DNA from 3 places in the Leeia aquatica genome. Region 1 is predicted to be linked to each of the others. Evidence: predicted binding sites of a transcription regulator. Region 1 holds the regulator's gene; each other region holds the start of a gene.

The links. Region 1 encodes FNR, which switches genes on or off when oxygen is low (the NO sensors DNR and NnrR bind a similar motif). Its sites were predicted from a motif close to TTGATNNNNATCAA; they were not measured.
Region 2: a site for FNR is predicted at 4,569-4,582, ahead of HF682_RS08450 (hemerythrin domain-containing protein). Genes of this name have one in related genera too.
Region 3: a site for FNR is predicted at 5,861-5,874, ahead of HF682_RS04300 (sarcosine oxidase subunit beta family protein). Genes of this name have one in related genera too.

What each region holds. Positions count from the first base shown of each region.
Region 1 is NZ_JABAIM010000001.1:55,663-62,666, reverse strand. Features, by position in the region: gene typA (translational GTPase TypA) at 1-1,606, opposite strand, end outside; gene HF682_RS00390 (cation:proton antiporter) at 1,741-3,090, shown strand; gene HF682_RS00385 (hypothetical protein) at 3,128-4,300, opposite strand; gene fnr (fumarate/nitrate reduction transcriptional regulator Fnr) at 4,471-5,226, shown strand; gene HF682_RS00375 (LysR family transcriptional regulator) at 5,261-6,181, shown strand; gene HF682_RS00370 (BMP family ABC transporter substrate-binding protein) at 6,272-7,004, shown strand, end outside.
Region 2 is NZ_JABAIM010000001.1:1,632,764-1,639,767, forward strand. Features, by position in the region: gene HF682_RS08430 (ABC transporter substrate-binding protein) at 1-639, opposite strand, end outside; gene HF682_RS08435 (carbohydrate ABC transporter permease) at 691-1,518, opposite strand; gene HF682_RS08440 (carbohydrate ABC transporter permease) at 1,522-2,439, opposite strand; gene tfpB (type IV pilus assembly ATPase TfpB) at 2,623-4,425, opposite strand; gene HF682_RS08450 (hemerythrin domain-containing protein) at 4,636-5,073, shown strand; gene HF682_RS08455 (DUF2249 domain-containing protein) at 5,060-5,275, shown strand; gene HF682_RS08460 (hypothetical protein) at 5,272-6,540, shown strand; gene HF682_RS08465 (c-type cytochrome) at 6,670-7,004, shown strand, end outside.
Region 3 is NZ_JABAIM010000001.1:832,563-839,566, forward strand. Features, by position in the region: gene HF682_RS04280 (dipeptidase) at 1-446, opposite strand, end outside; gene HF682_RS04285 (sarcosine oxidase subunit gamma) at 506-1,141, opposite strand; gene HF682_RS04290 (sarcosine oxidase subunit alpha family protein) at 1,134-4,178, opposite strand; gene HF682_RS04295 (sarcosine oxidase subunit delta) at 4,175-4,471, opposite strand; gene HF682_RS04300 (sarcosine oxidase subunit beta family protein) at 4,483-5,742, opposite strand; gene HF682_RS04305 (hypothetical protein) at 6,194-6,706, shown strand; gene HF682_RS04310 (substrate-binding periplasmic protein) at 6,787-7,004, shown strand, end outside.

The DNA.
Region 1 (7,004 bases):
GGTTCACCACCAGGTCATTGTCACGGCTATGGATGCCGATGATCATGCCTTCGTACAGCTTGTCGCCCGGGCTGACAAACATGCGGCCACGGTCTTCCAGGTTCCACAGGGCGTAGGCTACAGCTTCACCTTGCTCCTGCGAGATCAGCACGCCATTGTGACGGCCCGGCAGATCGGCCTTGACCGGTGCATAGTCATCAAACACATGGCTCATCAGACCGGTACCACGGGTCATGGTCATGAAGTCAGACTGGAAGCCGATCAGGCCACGCGCCGGAATGTGATATTCCAGACGGGTGCGGCCTTGACCATCCGATTCCATATTGGTCAGCTCACCACGGCGGCGGCCAATTTCTTCCATCACTGCGCCCTGGCATTCGTCTTCCAGGTCGATGGTCAGGTTCTCGTACGGCTCACACTTCTCGCCGTTGACATCCTTGTACACCACGCGCGGCTTGGCTACGGCCATTTCAAAGCCTTCACGGCGCATGTTTTCCAGCAGAATGGTCAGGTGCAGTTCGCCACGGCCAGACACACGGAACACATCCGCATCACCGGTATCTTCCACCCGCAGCGCCACATTGGTCAGCAGCTCTTTGGTCAGACGATCACGAATCTGGCGGCTGGTCACAAACTTGCCTTCGGTACCGGCCAGCGGCGAGGTGTTGACCATGAAGTCCATGGTCAGCGTCGGCTCATCCACCGTCAGCATCGGCAAGCCAACCGGATTGTCCTTGTCGGCAATGGTGACACCGATACCGATGTCTTCCACACCCGAGATGATCACGATGTCACCGGCTTCAGCCTCGTCCACCGGCACCCGGTCCAGACCCTTGAAGCCCAGTACCTGGTTGATGCGGCCTTGGGCCACCTGGTCTTCGTGGTTCATCACCACCACAGCCTGACCCGGCTTGATGCGGCCATTCAGGATACGACCCACCCCCAGACGCCCGGTATAGCTGGAGTAATCCAGCGCCGCCAGCTGCAGCTGCAACGGGGCTTCCGGATCGCCACTCGGTGCCGGTACGTGCTTGAGCACGGTGTCGAACAGCGGACGCATGTCCGACGATTCCTGGACCAGCTCCATCTTGGCAAAGCCATTCAGGCCGGACGCGTACACAATCGGGAAATCCAGCTGCTCGTCAGAGGCACCCAGCTTGTCGAACAGGTCGAAAGTCTGGTTCACCACCCAGTCCGGACGGGCACCCGGACGATCAACCTTGTTGATCACCACGATCGGGCGCAAGCCCAGCGCCAGCGCCTTCTTGGTCACGAAACGGGTTTGCGGCATCGGGCCTTCCACCGCGTCCACCAGCAGCAGCACACCGTCCACCATGCCCAGCACGCGCTCCACTTCCCCACCGAAGTCGGCGTGACCCGGGGTATCCACGATGTTGATGTGGGTACCTTCGTAGTCGATGGCGGTATTCTTGGCCAGGATCGTGATGCCACGCTCCTTTTCCAGATCGTTGCTGTCCATCACCCGCTCATCAACCTGCTGGTTGTCGCGGAAGGTGCCGCTCTGGCGCAGCAGTTGGTCCACCAGCGTGGTTTTACCGTGGTCAACGTGGGCAATGATGGCGATATTGCGTAAGGCGCGTGTCATGGGCTTTTCTGCCGAATTTTCAAAACCCTGAATCATAACATGGTTTTGTGTCAGTCGTCCGCATCTGCTAACCCGTATTGCTGCCCATCCCTGCCGCTGGCTACCATGCCAACACCCTGCCAATGGACCCTTTCATGCGCACTCCTCGCCTGATGTTACCGCTAGCCTTGCTGCTGCTGGCCTTGCCAAGCTGGGCCAGCAGCAATGCTGCCAGCACCCAGACCTTGCTGTGGGTGATGCTGATCCTGTTGCTGGCGCGCTTCTCCAGCCTGATCGAGCGCATAGGTCAGCCCGCTGTGCTGGGCGAGTTGCTGGCTGGCGTCGCGCTCGGCAATCTCGCACTGGCAGGCCTGCCGGGGCTGGATCAGGTTCACACAGACCCCGTCATCCGTTTTCTGGCCGAGCTGGGTGTAGTCATCCTGCTGTTCCAGATCGGGCTGGAATCCAATCTGCAGTCCATGAAACAAGTCGGTGGGCGCGCTTTTGCTGTGGCCACGGTGGGTGTCGTCGTGCCGTTTGCACTGGGCACGCTGCTGATCGGCCCGTGGCTACTCCCCCAAGCCGGATTAATGGCACACCTGTTTCTGGGCGCCGCACTGACGGCCACATCGGTGGGCATTACCGGCCGTGTGTTCCGTGATGCGCAGGCACTGCATACGCAAGAAGCCCGTATCGTGCTGGGGGCTGCCGTCATTGATGATGTGATGGGTCTGGTGATTCTGGCTGTGGTCGCCGGGCTGGCGAAACCCGGCAGCGTGGACGCGCTGGAGATTGCGCGGGTCAGCGCGGTGGCGCTGCTGTTTTTGATTGCAGCAGTCGTACTGGGGCGCTGGCTGACGCCACTGATCAGCCGCTTCATGGCGTCCATCCACAGTGGGCCGGCCATGCAGTTCACTTTGTTGATCAGCTTCTGCCTTGGCTTCGCCTGGCTATCCGCTGCAGCAGGCCTCGCGCCCATTGTGGGCGCTTTTGCCGCCGGATTGATTCTGGACGCCAGCTACCTGTCCCGCTTTGAAGCCGAAATGATCCGCCATGAAGTGCACAAGGTGGTGCTGAATCATGGCGCTGCGTTGGAACAGGAGGTCGACCATATCCTGAATCAGCATGCTGAACATCGCCCGATGCGGCTGATGGAGCCCATTGGTTATCTGTTGACCCCGATCTTCTTTGTGGTCACCGGCATGCAGGTCAAGCTGGATGTGTTCAGCCAGCCGCATACCCTGCTGCTCACGGCGCTGATCCTGCTGGTCGCCATTGTCGGCAAACTGTGCGCCGGGCTCGCTGCTGGCAAAAGCGACCGCTGGCTGGTGGGTTGGGGTATGGTGCCACGCGGGGAGGTCGGCTTGATTTTTGCCCAGATGGGTAAGAGTATCGGCGCCTTGAACGATGAACTCTACTCGGTGATTGTATTAGTGGTGGTGCTCAGCACACTGGTCACCCCGCCCTTGCTGGCATGGCGGCTGAAAGGATCGGCAACATACTAAGCGAAGCGTCTCCATGCTGGAGCCATCGCCCACGGTATCAGGCATGCAGGAAATAGCGGGCAAACTGATCCGCCAGTAGCCGTCCGCTCTCAGTCAGCCACAGGGTGCGATGCCGCTGCAGCAGATAGCCCGCCTTGATCCAGCCTTGCAGCTGCTTCAGCTCGGTCGCAAAGTATTGCTCGAACTGCACCATATAGGTCAGCTCAAACGTCATGAAGTCCAGATAGCCCAGACAGAGCAGTTGCTGCGCCATCGCACGCCGCATCAGGATATCCAGCGACAGCTTGCGCGCCGCTGCCAACGGGCGCTTGCCCTGCTGCAGCTGTTTGAGGTAGGCAGCCTCAGGGCTGTTCCAGCCTTGGACCGCACCCAGCAAGGTACTGGCCCCGGGTCCCAGCCCGATCCACTCGCCATCCTCCGCGATCAGATCGCCCTCCCCGGTCAACATCAAGCGCCCGAGGCGCTGCGCATGCCGCCATGGGTCATCTGCTCGGGTAAACCAGCCGCCCGCCAGATGGCCATAACCCAGCTCATCCAGCCATTGCAGCACCTGATACAGCTGTTCTTTTTGTTGCAATAGCTGGCTGGCGGATACGGCTGCCGCCACCACACCCCGCAAGCAAAGCCGGGCGGGCTGCATGAGCAACAAGGCATGCACCTGCGCCATGGCCTCCGCATCCATGAGCTGTCCCAGCCACAGTTCCACACCGACCCTGCCGCCAGCCTGTTGCAACACAGCGGGCAGTACGGTGAGGCATGAGGCATGGAAACCGGGCTCGCCCCCCGCCATGCTGCGCAGCATCACGTCTGCGCCAGGCACGCCTGAGCAATCCGGCACATCCGCCTGCCCCAGATACAGTACGATGCCACAAGGCATACTTGGAGACACGGAGTCACGCCGCTGCAGCCAGTCGGCCAGCGCCAGCGCAAAAACCTGTGGATGCGCTGACACATGCAGCTGCATCTGGGTCGGTTGACGCTTGCCCAGCAAGGCGCACCACTGCTGCCACTCCAGCGTAATGGCCTCTTGTACAGGCTGAACTGCCGCCGGCTTACGCGGCCAGCACTCCGTCATGCACAGCGCGGGCGGCAGACGGCCGATCGCCGGGCGCGACCAGGCTCGCCCGACGGCTGCGTCATTCAGCCGGGGTTGTCGAATCTGGCGAAGTGCGGGGAAGGCGGCGATGTCGTCCATGTTGAAAGACAACATTTGTCCCCAGCCACGTGGGACGGCCACTGTCGGAAAATCCGCATTCAGGCTATGATGTTGACCAAGCGAGAGGACGGGCATGGTTGGGTCGGGGTTGTGAGCAGTTTTTGCCACTATGCCCATCCACCGCCCGTTCGTGGTTGACCTGTATCAACACCTACCGATTTGGCATGAACCATACCTCCACCATCCCTATTCAGGAAGTTTCCCTCAAGCACCTCAAGGTAGCGTGCTCCAGTTGTAGCCTGCGCGAGCTGTGTTTGCCGCTGGGCCTGAACAGTGATGAAATGAACCAGCTGGAAACCGTCATCACCCAGCGCGTCAAAGTCAAAAAGGGCGAGCCGCTGTATCGGGCTGGTGATGCCATGCGCTCCCTGTTTGCGGTGCGACTGGGTTTCTTCAAGATGAGCGTGCTGTCAGAAGATGGCCGCGAGCAAGTCACCGGTTTCCAGATGGCAGGCGAATTGCTGGGGCTGGACGCCATCAGCACCGAGACACACAGCTGCGGTGCGATTGCGCTGGAAGACTCCGAGGTCTGCGAGATTCCGTTTGCCGACCTGGAGGAACTGAGCCGGCATATCCCCTCCTTGCAGAATAATTTCTACAAGGTGCTGTCCCGTGAAATCGTACGAGACCATGGCGTCATGATGTTGCTGGGTAATATGAAGGCCGAGGAACGCCTGGCTGCTTTCCTGCTGAACCTGTCACAACGCTTTGCCTTACGCGGTTACTCCTCCCGCAGCTTTGTGCTGCGCATGACGCGTGAGGAAATTGGCAGCTATCTGGGGCTCAAGCTGGAAACCATCAGTCGCGGCTTCTCGCGTTTCCAGGAACAGGGGCTGATCCGGGTCCACAACAAGGAAATCGAAATCCTGGACCTGCCCGCCCTGAAACAGGTGTTGTCGGGATGTTCAGGCAAGGCCTGACCCTGCACACTTCAGGACACAGGAAGGTCTGTAGATGCTGCGCCTGAGTCTGGATGCCCTCACCGTTCTGGATACCATCGATCGCCAGGGCAGCTTTGCTGCCGCGGCTGAAGTGCTGCACCGCGTGCCGTCTGCGATTACCTATATCGTGCAGAAGCTTGAGCAGGATATGGATGTCAAGCTGTTTGACCGCAGCGGGCATCGCGCACGGCTCACACCGGCCGGGCAGGAATTACTACGAGAAGGCCGCCACCTGCTGCGTGCGGCAGGTGAGCTGGAAAGCCGGGTCAAGCGGGTAGCCACAGGTTGGGAGACCGAGCTGTCCATTGCCATGGACACCATCTTCCCCAGTACGGCACTGCTACCCATACTGGCGGATTTCTATGCACAAGGTAGCGGCACCCGTATCCGCATCACTCATGAGGTATTGGGGGGAACCTGGGATTCGCTGCTGACCCGACGCTCGGATCTGGTGGTTGGCGCGCCGGGTGACGCTCCGGCGGGCGGCGGTTTCTCCACCCGTACCATCGGGTCGCTGGATTTTGTGTTCTGTGTCGCACCCAATCATCCTCTGGCCGAATTGCCGGAGCCTCTGCAGCCACAAGACATCCTGTGGCATCGCTCGGTTGCCGTCGCGGATACCTCACGCAGCCTGCCGCCACGTTCATCCGGCATTCTCAGTGGTCAGGAAATCCTGCATGTCCCCGACATGCGGACCAAACTGACGATCCAGCTCAGCGGTCTGGCCTGTGGCTATCTGGCGCGTGAGCTGGCTGAACCTTATGTGCGAGAAGGTCGCTTGATCCACAAGCAAGTGGTGGATCAACGCTTACCCCACCCTTTCCATCTGGCCTGGCGAGCCAGCGATAGCGGCAACGCCCTGCAGTGGTGGCTAAAGCGGCTTGATCAACCCGACCTGATGCAGAAGCTGCTGCATCCCCCCGTCATGCTGTAAACGGTCTACAATTCATGACAACCCGGCCGTCTGGCCGCCCCGCATACCCCCCACCGTCACGGTGCAACTTTTGATGCAAAGGAGCAACTTGTGGTTATTTCGCGCAGAACCGTACTCAAACAGCTGACTGCCGCCCTCGTGGTGAGTGGGGTCATTGGCGTGGCACATGCTGCCGAGCCCTTCAAGGTGGGCTTCGTCTATGTAGGCCCGGTGGGCGATGCTGGCTGGACCTACGCCCATGATCAAGGCCGTCAGGCCGTCGAAAAGATGTTCCCAGGCAAGGTAAAAACCACGTTTGTGGAAAGCGTACCGGAAGGGGCGGATGCCGAACGGGTGATCCGCAAGCTGGCGCAAGATGGCAACAAGGTGATCTTTACCACCTCCTTTGGCTATATGAACCCGACGCTGAAGGTGGCCAAGCAGTTCCCGAACACCGTGTTCCTGCACGCCACCGGCTTCAAGAGTGACAAGAACGTCGGCACCTACGATGTCCGCACCTATGAAGGTGCCTATCTTGCCGGTTATGTGGCGGGCCTGACCAGCAAGACCAGCAAGCTGGGCGTGGTGGCCTCGGTACCGATTCCGGAAGTGGTACGCAATATTGACGCCTTCACCCTGGGTGCTCGCGCCAACAACCCGAAAGCCACCGTCAAGGTGATCTGGATCAACAGCTGGTACGACCCGGCCAAGGAACGCCAGGCGGCTGAAACCCTGATCGCCCAAGGTGTGGATACCCTGATGCAGAACACCGATTCCGCTGCCGTGGTACAAACCGCGCAGGAGAAGAAGGTGAAAGCCTTCGGTTGGGATTCCGACATGACCA
Region 2 (7,004 bases), 1.6 Mb from region 1:
AAAGTAGGAGCAGCGGTTCTGATTGGCCAGCATTGAGAACCAGCTGTCACCGGTCAGGTGGTTGGACATCGCCATCTTCACCTGCCCGTTGGTGGCTTTGGACAGCTTGAGGCCTGCTGCCTTGAAATCATCCCAGGTTTCAATCTTGCTGGCGTCTATACCCGCCTGCTGGTAAAGGTCGCGCCGGTAGAACACCGCCACCGGGCCGGAATCCCATGGCAGCGCATAGGTGTGCCCTCCCGCCTGCAGCTCAGCCCATTTGAAGGCCGGGAAATCCTTGTTCAGCTGCTGCACACCGAAACGCTCCAGCGTGGCAAAGCACTGCGGGAACTGTTTCCAGTATTTCTCGGCGGCGCTGTTCTCCAGCATCACCACATCGGCCAGCCCCTGCCCTTTGGCTGCACAGGCGGCCAGCGCCTGTTCATAAACCTGATCGGTCGACAGCTCCTTGACCACCACCTTGACGCCGGGATACTGCTTGTTGAACGCTGGCGTCACCTTGCGCAGGGCATCGGCGGCAATATCCCAAGCCCAGACGGTAATCTCGCCACTGGGGGCAGCGTGCAGCGTTGGCGCCGCAATCAAAAGCGTATAGAGAACAGCTTTGGCAATACGGGACGGCTGACGGACAAACGGCATTTCATGTCTCCCACTCTGTTGGTCTGGTGTCTCGGGGGCAGTTGCACCCTGTTATTTGACGGCGCCCGCCGTCATGCCTGCCACAATCTGCCGCTGCAAGAACAGGAACAGCAGCACAAATGGCAGCGTCATTACCAGCACACCGGCCATCACGCCCCCCCAGTGCACCCGGAATCCATTCACCAGTCGCCCGATAGCGACCGGTGCAGTCATCATGTTGTCGTCACTCAATACCAGCATCGGCCACAGGTAGTCGGTCCAGGCCGACAGAAACAGCAAAATGCCCAAGGCCGCCAGCCCCGGTTTGACCATCGGCAGCGCCACCCGCCAGAACGCCTGCCACTCACCCGCGCCATCCATCCGGGCAGCATCCAACACCTCCTGCGGCAGGCTGAGGAAAATCTGCCGCATGAAGAACACCCCGAGCGCATTGGCCATATAGGGCAGCAGCACGCCGAAGCGGTTGTTGGCCAGCCCCAGGTCGCGGGCAATCAGCAGATACTGCGGAATCAGCACCGCACTGAGCGGGATGGTGAGGGTGAACATCACCAGCGAAAAGGTCAGCTTCTGTCCGGTAAAGCGGAAGCGGGCAAAGGCATAGCCCGCCATGGCAGATACCAGCAGTCCGACCACGGTGTAAGTACTGGACAGCAGCGCACTGTTCGCCAGCGCGGTGAAGAACGGCGCACGCTCCTGCAGTACCGCCAGATTGGCCAACAGTTCCTTGCCCGGCAGCCACGGCAAGGGGGTTTGATACAGGGCGGCATCATCATGGCTGGCAAACACCAGCATCAGCCACAGTGGCAATAACCACAGCAGAGACAGCAGCAACATGCCGCCGTTGAACAGCAGTGCGGTGAAGGGGCGCAGTTTCTGCATGGCTTAGTCCTCCCGCCCGACCAGCTTGAACTGGATCAGCGCACCCAGCACCGCCAGCAGTACGATCAGCCAGGCCACCATGGCGGAATAGCCAAAATCGAACATGCGGAAGCCTTGCCGGTACATGTAGAGCGACAAGGTCAAGGTAGCATCTCCGGGGCCACCGGAGGTGATCAGCGCAGGCTCGGCATACAACTGCAGCGTGCCAATCAGCGACAGCACCATGCAGAACAACAGCACATTCTTCAACCGTGGCAGGGTGATGAACCAGAACTGCTGCCAGCGCGATGCCCCATCCAGTCGCGCGGCCTCGTACAGGTCCGCCGGAATCTGCTGCACCCCGGCCAGCAACAGGATGGCGTTGTAGCCGGTCCAGCGCCAGGTTAGCGCGATGGCGATCACTGCCGTAGCGCCGTGGGGTGAGTTCAGCCATTCCACTGGCCCGACGCCCAGGCTGGTCAACCACTGGTTGACCGCACCGAACTGGTCATTGAACAGCAAACGAAACAGCGCCGCGTAAGCCACTTCACCCACCACCACCGGCACAAACAGGGCAAAGCGATGCAGGGCGCGCCAGCGCAGGTTGGGTGAAGCCAGCGCCACCGCCAGTGCGGTGGCCAGCAGCAGCATGAATGGCACTTGCAGCAGGATGATCAGCAGGGTGTTGCGCAATGCGGTCCACAGCATCGGGTCGGACCACAGGCGGCTCAGGTTGCTGAGCGGTGCCCACAGCGCGGGTTGCTGCCGGGTGTCGTGCAGCATCAGCCAGAGGGCATCAGTAATCGGGTACAGCCAGAACAGCCCAAACAGCAGCAGGTAGGGGGCCAGAAAGCCCCAGGCCACACCATTCTGCGCCCAACGGATGCGGGCCCGTACCGGGTGGCCGACGCCCGGCGCGGTCAAGCTCATACTGTCAGTCATGTCATCCCCCGAGACAGGACCTGACCCTGAACAGGGCCTGAGGTCGCGGCTGGCTTGGTACCAGCTCTGTGTGTCGAGGGTCATTCTGTTGCACCGGTCAAGCCCGGCACAACCGATCAATTCTCATGGAATGAATAAAGAGAGCTAATGCATTAGCCGTGTAAACGTCCTGCAGATGCGACATCAGCCCCGCTCGCTGGGCACCACTTTCATGACTTCTTCTACGGTGGTGAGCCCGGCGGCCACTTTCTGCGCCCCGGCCAGACGCAGGGTGCGCATGCCCTCCTGCACCGCCTCGGCGCGCAAGGCATCCAGCTCCACCCCGGTGGCAATCTTGTGGCGCAAGCCGGTGCTGATGCTCATCATCTCATACAGACCGATGCGGCCCCGAAAGCCGGTCATCCGGCATTCCAGACAACCCTTGGCCCGGTAGGCCCCAGTGGGCAGGGGGCCACGGCGCGGGGCCAGCAGCTCGTTCCACAACGCCTCATCCGGTGCGCCCGGCTCCTTGCAGTGCGGGCACAGGGTACGCACCAGCCGCTGCGCCATCACCCCGACCACGGTCGAGCTGATCAGATACGGCGGTACCCCCAGCTCACGCAGGCGGATGATGGCCGAAGGGGCATCATTGGTATGCAGGGTGGATAGCACCAGATGCCCGGTCAGCGCCGCTTGTACCGCCATGTCCGCCGTGTCGCGGTCGCGGATTTCGCCCACCATGATGATGTCCGGGTCCTGCCGCAGCAGCGCCCGCACACTGGCGGCAAAGTCGAGGTCGATCTGCGGCTGCACCTGCATCTGGTTGAATGCGGGCTCGACCATTTCAATCGGGTCTTCCACCGTGCAGACATTCACCTCATCGTTCGCCAGTTGCTTGAGGGTGGTGTACAAGGTGGTGGTCTTGCCGGAGCCGGTCGGCCCGGTAACCAGCACGATGCCGTGCGGCTGGTTCACATAGCCCTGCCAGCGCTGGCTGTCGTCCCGACTGAAACCCAGCTCGGCGAAGTTGCGAATCAGCACCTGCGGGTCGAAGATGCGCATCACCAGCTTCTCACCAAAGGCGGTAGGCAAGGTGGACAGGCGCAGCTCGATTTCACGGCCATCCGGCGACTTGGTCTTGATGCGGCCATCCTGTGGTCGCCGCTTCTCGGCCAGATCCATCCGCCCCAGCACCTTGATGCGGGCGACAATGGCATTCATCACCGTGGCGGGCACCTGATACACCGGGTGCAGCACGCCGTCGATCCGAAAGCGCACGTTGCCACTCTCGCGGCGCGGCTCGACATGAATGTCCGACGCACGCTGCTCATAGGCATACTGGAACAGCCAGTCGACCAGTGCCACCACATGGTGGTCGTTGGCATCGACATCACCGCGTCGCCCCAGTTGCACCAGCTGCTCAAAATTGGCCAGCTGCGGCTGCTGCCCACCCTGTGCCACGGTCTGCTTGACGAAGCGGGACAGATTATTGAATTCCGGCAAGTAACGGGCAATGTCTTGCGGATTGGCCAGCACCCGCTTGATCTTCAAGCCGAGAATCTGCGTCAGCTCCTCCTCCCAGGCACGGGCAAAGGGCTCGGCAGTCGCCACCGTCACGCTGTTACGATCCACCGCCACCGGCAAGATGCCATGGCGGCTGGCATAGGCCTGGGTCAACACCCCACCCACACTGGCCACGTCGATTTTCAGCGGATCAATCACCAGATAGGGCAAACCCACCCGCCCGGCCAGCCAGTGTCCCAGCCAGTCCATGTCCACCAGCGCGTGCGGTGGCTTGGCGCTGTGCCAGTTCTGCGCTGCAATCAGGGTAAACGGGTGTACATCACCATGCACCGAGGTTCGCGCCGGAATCAGGAAGTCCGCAATCTCCGCCTCCCTCAGCACGCCTTCCAGCAACAGGCAATTCAACACCTCCCGTGTCGACAGGCGCGGGTCTGCCTTGCTGCGGATCGGGGAGAAGGTAGAAGCAGGCGCTGCAACCGTCATGATGGCCTTTGATGGAGGATATCCGGAGACGGGCCCATTATAGCCCGGTCAACTCTGGCCGTATCTGCCTTTCAGGTCAGATGGGTCAAGCCGCCTGCACCAGCGGCCCCCACGCGCAGCAAGCATGCAGGATCAAACATTTCTTGATGCGCATCATTCAGAACCGTCCGGACAAGGGGGACACTGGACCCCTGTTCCGGAAGGATGCGCATGATGTCGCTCACCACTACCCTCACCCTTGAACACCGCCAGTGTGACGAGTTGTACACCACCCTGGAAAACACCTTGCGCAACAGTGACTGGCTGCAGGCCGAGCGCCTGTTTGCCCGCTTCAGCGGCAGCCTGCTGCAGCATTTTGTCGATGAAGAGCAACTACTGTTCCCTGCCTTTGAGGCGGTCACCGGCAATCGCAGCGGGCCGACCCAGGTCATGCGCTTTGAGCACCAGCAGATACGGGATGAACTGGATGCGCTGCAGCATGGCATACAGCAGCGCGACCGCTCGGCGGCCATTGGTCATGCCGACACCCTGCTGATCCTGATCCAGCAACATAATGTGAAAGAAGAAAACATTCTCTACCCGATGTGCGAGCAGCGCATTCCGGATATCGCGCAACGCTGGCAGGAGCGGCATCATGTCGCCGCGTGACCTGCGCGGCATGGTGCCACCCGAACCGATGGAAATCATCCTGGATGCGGTAGACACGGCAGCGGCGGGCAGCCAGCTGCAATACCTGTTACCGCATTTTCCGCAACCGCTGCTGCCCTACCTGCAGCAGCGCGGGGTGTTTTACGACAGCGAGATGTTGCCGGACTATAGCGGCGTGGTGCTGACCCTGACCTTGCCGTGACCGCAGTGCTGCCCCAGCTGGATCAGGCTCCGCCACTGACGCTACCGCTACGCTTCTTCGTCGCCGGGCTGCTCTGGCTGCTGCCCGCCTTGCTGGCGCTGGGCTGGAGCGAGGGGGCCTACCCCTCACTCTCACTGCTGATTCCGCTGCACCTGTTTACGCTGGGCGTGCTCGGTAACATCATGCTCGGTGCGCTGCTGCAGTTGCTGGCGGTGCTCTCCGGCTGGCGCTGCAGTCAGCCCGGCTGGTGGACGATCGGCCTGTGGGGCGGCTGGCAACTGGGCACCCTCAGCCTGATCACGGCATTTCTGCAGGAATTTTCCCCATTCTGGTTACAGCTGACCAGTGTGCTGTTCACTGTGGTAGCCCTGCATTTGGCCACCTTGCTGTGGCAGGTGTGGCGTTTGCCGACACGGGATGGCAGCAGCCGCAGTCTGCGCATGGCGCTGCTGTGCCTGCTGCTGACCCTGTTGCTGGGCGGCGCCATGCTGCAGGTGCTGACCGGTCAGCTGCCGCTGCCACTGGCCCGCCTGCTGGTGTGGCACCGCCTGTTGGCGCAAGGCTGGGTGCTGCTGCTGATCATGGCCGTGGCACAAAGCGTGGCGCCCTTGTTTCTGATGACGCCCCCTTACCCGCCCGTCTGGCAGCGGCATGCCTGGTGGGGCTGGCCCACTTGCCTGTTACTGGCCGCGCTGTGCATGGCCCGCTGGCCCGATCAGGGCGGCAGCTTGTGGGCCTGGCTCCCGGCGCTGTGCTTTTGCGGGCTGACCTGGCGTCGGCTGCAACAGACCCGACGCCATAGCGAATGGCTGCTGCCCTACTGGCGGCTGGCGCTGGCATGGCTATCCGTACTGTTGTTGCTGTGGCCGCTGTTCAGCTGGCAAACGCTGCCCGGTTGGCTGGGGCGCTTGCTGGGCTGGGGCTGGCTGTGCGGGCTGGCACTCACATTGGTCCTGGGCATGCTGCACCGTATCGTACCTTTCCTGTTGTGGCTGGACCTGAAGAACCTGGCCCCGCCGCGTTACAAACTGCCCAGCCTGCAGGATTTCATCAGTGAGCAGCATGCCCGGCGCAACTTGCAATTATGGCTGGGTGTCCAGGCCTGCGCCTTGTGCTGGATTGCCTACCCGCTGTGGGGGCGTTGGCTGCTGGCGACCAGCCTGTTGCTGCTGTGGGGTACCCTGCTGCAGCTGGGGTGCCAGGCCTGGCAACGCCACCACCGGCTGCGTCGCCAGTTACCCGCACACGGCGATGCACACGCTTGACCACGCTCCGACCCAAGGCGGATGCGCCCGGGATTGATTGATACGCATCAATGCCTCGGCTAGCCCGCAAAACGTACAGTCCTCCCTGACCAGCCGGCATTCCGGCCAAATCTAGAAAGGGAGGTCGCAATGAGCGCCAGCTTTACCAAATCGGCCGCGCGCAACATGTTCTATGGTGGGGGGGTGTTTTTCTTCCTGTTGTTTGTCGGTCTGACCGTGGATACCGTCCGGACATCCCCCAAACGGGACAACAGTGCCAACCTGACCGAGCAAGTGGTGCGCGGCAAGCGACTGTGGGAAGTCAATAACTGCATTGGCTGTCACACCCTGCTGGGTGAAGGCGCTTACTTTGCACCGGAGCTGGGTAATGTCTATACCCGTCGTGGCCCCGAGTTCATCAAGGCCTGGATCAAGGCACAACCCACCGGCGCACCGGGTCGTCGTCAGATGCCGAACTTCCATCT
Region 3 (7,004 bases), 780 kb from region 1:
ACGCGATTCATCTCGTTGATCACTTCGCGGCCAAAGCCGGAGAGGCCGCCATCGCGCTCGTAACAGCCGGTGCCAATCAGGTTTTGCGTGTTGTAGCAGAGCTGCACCACGCGCACGCCCATGTCCCAGAAGGCTTCAATGTAGCCGAGGTTGTCTTCAAAGGCGTGGGCGTTCTGGAAGCCGAGGATGATGCCGGTTTTGTTGCTGTGCTTGGATTCGCGGATGTCGTCGGTACTGCGCACCAGGGTGAGCAGGTCGGCGTTGTCGCGGATCAGTTTTTTCATGTCGGCGATATTGGCCACGGTGTCCTGGAAGCCTTCCCAGACCGACACGGTACAGTTGGCCGCAGTGAGGCCGCCTTTGCGCATGTCTTCAAATACGGCGCGTTCCCACTTGGCGATGATGAGACCGTCGATGACGATCGAGCTTTCATGAATTCCGGACATGCTGTTTCCCCTGTGCGGCAGCGGCGCCCGCCGCTGCGGATATCAACGTGATGATGTGCTCAACCGGCAAGGCCAAACCCGGCGGGCAGGCTGCAGATGCCCAAGCCGTAAGGTGTGGCGGCGCGTTCGATCAGTCGCCACACGTAGTCGGCAAAGCTGCGGCGGAATACCAGGTGCAAGCCGCCCTCTTCCAGCCGGTAGACGGTGACATTGGCCTTGGTCAGCATGGTGCTCACCGCGCGGCCTACTGTCACCTGCTCAAAGTCGTATACGCCGAGGTGGCGCAGCAGCGTCACTGCGTGGCGACCGGTGAGGTAGACCTGGGTATAGCCACCGGAATTGTCCACCACCTGAACGTGCTGGCCCTTGAGCGCGCTCTCCAGCGCCGGGATCAGCGATTTGACGGTGCTGCGCTCGCCGCTGAGCAGCCATTCGTCCGGCGAGATCCACAGCAGGGTGCCGCTGGGGCCGTGGCTGTAGCTGCTGGGCTGGGTGGGCAGCGGCTGGCCGAGTACGTTGGCCACCGCATCGCGGAAGGCGGCATCGCTGCCCTGCCCGCGCAGGGTGAGGTAGCCGCGCAGCGGCAGCTCATTGGTCCAGACCCCGTGGCGATCATCCTGCGCGACCGCCCGCGAGGGCAGGTCGAACGCGTGCAGCGGGGACTGCATATAAGGCTGGAAGCGGAGATCAGACACTTTGACGTTCTCCTTGCGGATCAACAAACACGCTGGATGCAATCTTGGCGGCGTGAACCTTGCCCCCGGCCCAGACATGAACGGTATCGCCCTCGCGGTGCGCTCCGCCCTTGACCAGGGCCATGGCAATGGAGCGGCCCATGAAGGCGCTGTGGTAGCTGGAGGTGACATGGCCCAGCATCGGCACCGGCGGCATGCCCTCGCCCGGCGCACTGGCGGGCTGGTTCAGCACTTGCGCGCCTTCCACCAGCACCACGCTCGGGTCTTCGGTGAGCAGGCCCACCAGCTGCTTGCGGTCCTTGCGCGCGGTGTCGCTGCGGGTGAGCGAGCGGCGGCCAAGGAAGCTGAACGGCTTTTTCATGCCCACGGCCCAGCCCATGCCGAGGTCGATGGGGCTGACCGAGCCGTCGGTATCCTGCCCGACGATGATGAAGCCTTTTTCGGCCCGCAGCACGTGCATGGTTTCCGTACCGTAGGGGGTGATGTCGAATTCGGCACCCGCCTTCATCACCTCTTCCCACAGGTAGTGGCCGTAGCTGGCGTCCACGTTGATTTCAAAGGCCAGCTCGCCGGAGAAGCTGATGCGAAACACCCGCGCCGGCAGCCCGGCCACGTTGCCTTCGCGGCCATCCATGAACTTGAAGGCGTCCTTGTCGAAGTCGATGTCGCCACACAGCTTTTGCAGTACCTTGCGGCTGTTGGGGCCGACTACGGCAACGGTGCTCCAGTGGTCGGTGACCGAGCTGAACCAGACTTTCAGCTCCGGCCATTCGGTCTGGTGCCAGCGTTCCAGCCAGTTCATCACCCGTGCCGCACCACCGGTGGTGGTGGTCATGTGGAAGTGATCATCGGCCAGGCAGGCGGTCACGCCGTCGTCCATCACCATGCCGTTTTCGTCCAGCATCAGGCCGTAGCGGCACTTGCCGGGGTCGAGCTTGCTCCAGGCATTGGAGTAGACGCGGTTGAGGAATTCGCGCGCATCCGGGCCGCGCACGTCGATCTTGCCCAGCGTCGAGGCGTCCATCACCCCCACACTGAGGCGGGTGGCCTTGTCCTCGCGGTTCACCGCCGCGTGGATGTCCTCGCCGCCCTTGGGGAAGTACCACGGCCGCATCCACTGCCCCACCACTTCAAACTCGGCACCGCGTGCCACGTGGGCGCTGTGGATCGGCGTATAGCGGCGTGGCTCCCAGGTATCGCCCTGCACATGGCCCGCCAGCGCGCCGAAGGTCACCGGGGTGTAGGCCGGGCGGTAGGTGGTGGTGCCAACCTCAGCCACCGATTTGCCCAGCGCCTCAGCGGCGATGGCAAAACCGTTGACGTTGGAGAGCTTGCCCTGGTCGGTACCGAAGCCCAGCGCGGTGTAGCGCTTGATGTGCTCGATATTGCGGTAATTTTCCTTCACCGCGGTGTAGATCGACGCTGAATCGACGTCGTTCTGGAAGTCGATGAAGGCCTTGGCACTCTTGCCTTCCGGCTTGCCATCCGGCACGCGGAAGATACGGCGCGAGCGCACCAGCTCCGGGTCGTCCACCTGCGGCAGCTCGCTGCTCACGCTGCGGTCAAACGCAGCCAGCACGCCCGCCATCGCGGTCTGCGTCTGGGCCAGCGCGGCCCCCAGCTGGAATTGCCCGGTAATGGCGCCGACGCAGGCAATGCCGCTGCGCCCGGTTTCCGGCACCACAAAGGCCAGCCGCGATTCGTCCCACAGCGGGCGGCCGCCGTTATGGCAGAACAGGTGCACAGTCGGCGACAGGCCGCCGCTGGACAGCAGCGCGTCGCACGACAAGGTGGGGCCGCTGCCGTTCACCTGATTGCTGTGTGCATCCAGCCGCACCAGCCGTGCGCCAGTGACCTGACGGCCCCCCAGTGCCTTGGCAATGCCATAGCCCTTGTACAGCTGCACCCCAGCGGCTTCCACCGCCTGCTGGCGATGGCGCACCGCACCCTGGGCACGGGTGTCGATCAGGTGGACACGCGCCCCGGCTTCGGCCAGGTCTCGCGCGGCATCGTAGCTGTAGTCGTTGTTGGTCATCAGCGCCACCTCGTGCCCCACGCGCACGGCGTAGCGGTTGAGGTAGCTGTGGCCTGCGGCGGCGGTCAGCGTGCCCGGCAGGTCGTTGTAGCCAAACACCAGCGGGCGCTCGATGGCACCACAGGCCAGCACCAGCTGGTGCGCGCGAATCTTGTGCAGACGCTGGCGCGGCTGAGTGGCGATGCGGGCGGCAATCGGCATATGGTCTTGTTGCTGTTCCAGCGCCTGCACCAGATTACCATCGTGTACAGCAAAGGCGGTAGTACGCGGCAGCAGCTGCACATTCGGCAGGCTGACCAGCTCGGCCTGTACCGACTGCAGCCAGGCAGCAGCGGCCTGACCGCCAATCTGCTGCGCCGGATCGGACAGCAACCAGCCACCCAGTTCCGGCTGTTCATCCACCAGCATGGTCTTCAGTCCGGCGCGCCCCGCCAGCAGGGCGGACCACAGCCCGGCGGCACCACCGCCGACCACCAGCACGTCCACGTGGTGGTGCAGGTGGTCGTAAAACTCCGGGTCGGCCTCGCGCGGGGCCTCGGCATAGCCCGCTGCATTGCGGATGATGCGCTCGAACATCGGCCACAGGCTGGGGAAGCCCATGAAGGTCTTATAGTAGAAGCCTGGCGGCATGAAGCGGCCCAGCTTGCCCATCATGCCCTTGAGGTCAAAGCCCAGCGTCGGCCAGCCGGTGGCGCTGCCTGCAATCAGGCCCTGATACAGCTCGATCTGCGTGGCCTTGGCATCCGGCACGGTATACGCCCCGGTTTCCAGCTGGAACAGCGCATTCGGCTCTTCGGCACCCACGCCATAGATGCCACGCGGACGGCCCAGCTTGAAGCTGCGGCCAATCATGCGCACGCCATTGGCCAGCAGGGCGGAGGCCAGCGTATCGCCGGCGTAGCCGTGCATCTGCTGACCGTCAAAACGGAATTCGAGCGGCTGCGACCGGTCAATGCGGGCGCTGCTGCGTTCGACGCGATGGGTATTACGAACCGTACTCACGCCTCATTCTCCTGCAGGTAAAGCGGCTTGGCTTCCGCGAGGGTCCAGCAACCGGCGATTTCATGGGTGATGGTGCTGCGCTTGACGGCAAACACCTTGCGGCAGCCGCCGGTGTGCTGCCACTGCTCCCAGTGCCAGCCTTTCGGGTTCTTGCGCATGAACACGTAATCGCCCCAGGTGGCATCGTCCACCGCTTCCGGTTCGGCCGGGCGCACGATGTAGGCTTCGCCGGCGTAGCTGAACTCTTCTTCCTCGCGCACTTCTTCGCAGAACGGACAACGAAATTGCAGCATGGGTCTGCTCCTCAGTGGGCCACGGCAGCGGCGCCGTGCTCGTCAATCAGGTGGCCGCTGTGGAAGCGGTCCAGCGCGAAGGCGGCGTTCAGCGGGTGCGGTGCGTCGTAGGCGATGGTATGGGCAAACACATGGCCGGAACCCGGCGTGGCCTTGAAGCCACCGGTACCCCAGCCACAGTTGAAATACAGGCCCTTGACCGGCGTTTTCGAGATGATCGGGCAGGCGTCGGGCGACACATCCACAATCCCGCCCCACTGCCGGTTCAGCCGCACGCGGGAGAACATCGGGAACAGCTCGATGATGGCGGCGGCGGTATGCTCGATCACATGCGGGCTGCCGCGCTGGGCATAGCTCAGGTAACTGTCGATCCCGGCACCGATCACCAGCTCGCCCTTGTCGGACTGGCTGACGTAACCGTGCACCGCTCCAGACATCACCACCGTGTCCAGACAGGGCTTCATGGATTCGGACACAAACGCCTGCAGCGGGTGGCTCTCCAGCGGCAGGCGGATACCGGCCAGCTTGGCCAGCACCGAGCTGTGACCGGCGGCCACGCAGCCCACCCGCTCGGTACGGATATAGCCTTGCGAGGTCTGCAGACCTTTGATGCGGCCATTGTCGATGTCCATGCCGGTGACTTCGCACTGCTGGATGATGTCCACGCCAAGATCACTGGCGGCACGGGCAAAGCCCCAGGCCACCGCATCGTGCCGCGCCACCCCGCCACGCGGCTGGAAGCTGGCCCCCAGCACCGGGTAACGGGCGCGCTTGCTGCAATCCAGCAGCGGGATGCGGGCCTGCACTTCGTCGGCGGTGAGCACCATGGCGTCCACCCCGTTCAGCACGTTGGCGTTCACCCGGCGCTCGATGTCGCGCATGTCCTGCAGGGTGTGACCGAGGTTGAACACCCCGCGCTGGCTAAACATGGTGTTGTAGTTCAGGTCCTGCGACAGCCCTTCCCACAGCTTGAGCGCGTGCTCATACAGCTGGGCGGCTTCGTCCCACAGGTAGTTGGAGCGCACGATGGTGGTGTTGCGCGCGGTATTGCCGCCGCCCAGATAGCCCCGCTCCAGCACGGCGATATTCTTCACACCGTGGTTCTTGGCCAGGTAATAGGCGGTGGCCAGCCCGTGGCCGCCACCACCGACGATCACCACATCGTAAGAAGACTTCAGCTGCGGGCTACGCCACGCCGGGTCCCACTGCTGATTGTGCTTGAGCCCGTGCTTGAACAGGCTCCACAGCGAATAACGGTTGGATGGCATCATCTATCCTGTCTGGTGCGCTGCGCGAACATGGAAAAGCCCTGAAAACGAGGCTTCCCGGATGGCGTTCATTGTTCAAATTCGCCACTCTGTGCGATTGACCGGATCGGACGATGATTTGTTGATTTACGACAAGCCCCCTACCCGGCCTTTATGCCAGCCCGGCTTGACGCCCCCGGCCAGCCCGCACACAGTAGCACAGACTCCTCACCCGCAACGGCGACCAGCACCTCCTCCTGCGCCGCCGGACCACCCCCGGTCAGCCGGTGGGGAGTCGCCAGTGGCGGGCTACAGCGGGTAGACTCGCGGTATAATCTGCCGCAACGTCACCTTGTGTTCATACCGGACAACCCGGCCCCGCACTGTACAGTAGCGGCGCTGTGCATGCACAATGGGTACAACCCTTAGCGTACCTCACCACCTGACAACCGAACCTTACCGGTTCCAGCCAACCATGCAACTCTTGCACCGCCATTACGCCCTGTACTTCACTGCTGAGGAGAATGAACACGGCGCCGTGCTGACCTGCCACGCCCAGCACTTCCTGAGCAAAGCTCATCAGCACATCACGCTGAGTGCCACCATCAGCCTGCCAGCGGCCATGGCTGCCTTGACTCGTCAGATGGAGGCAATAGAAGTCACCCAGTCCATCAGCATCAGGCAAAGCATTGCCTGGCACTATGAGGTCAATGCCAATGTCTGCTATGGCTATACGGCAGATTGCGACTTTGCCCATACCACGTGGACTCAGGGCATGGCAAAAGCCTACAGCACCCGCTTCAACACCGAGATGCTGGCCTTGCTGGACGCCCTGCCGCCTGAGGACCAGCATTTTATCCTGCACTTTTCCGAGCAGGACTGTAGCGACCCATTCTACGACTGTTACTACAGCGAGCTTAGCCACGCCCGCGACGGCTACCAGACTTTTCGGGCCCTGCGTGCACAGTGGCAAACGTACCACCATTAGCTGCCAGACTCCCGCTTGAATTGGGGGGTGGGTTTGCTATACCGAAGTCAGGCCATAACACACTGAACAAGGGTAAGCGGATGCGGACCGTGCTGCTGTTGGCGTGCCTGCTGCTTTCGGCCCTTCAGGCCTGGGCGGGCGAGACGTTGAAAATCGCCGCTGGGCTGTGGCTGGAGCCTTACGTGATTCAGGGTAAGCCGCCCCGAGGCATGGAGCTGGATATCGTGCGGGAGGCCCTGCAGCATGCAGGCTATCAGGTGACATTCATCCTGCAGCCTTTCCACCGGAGCAAGCTGCT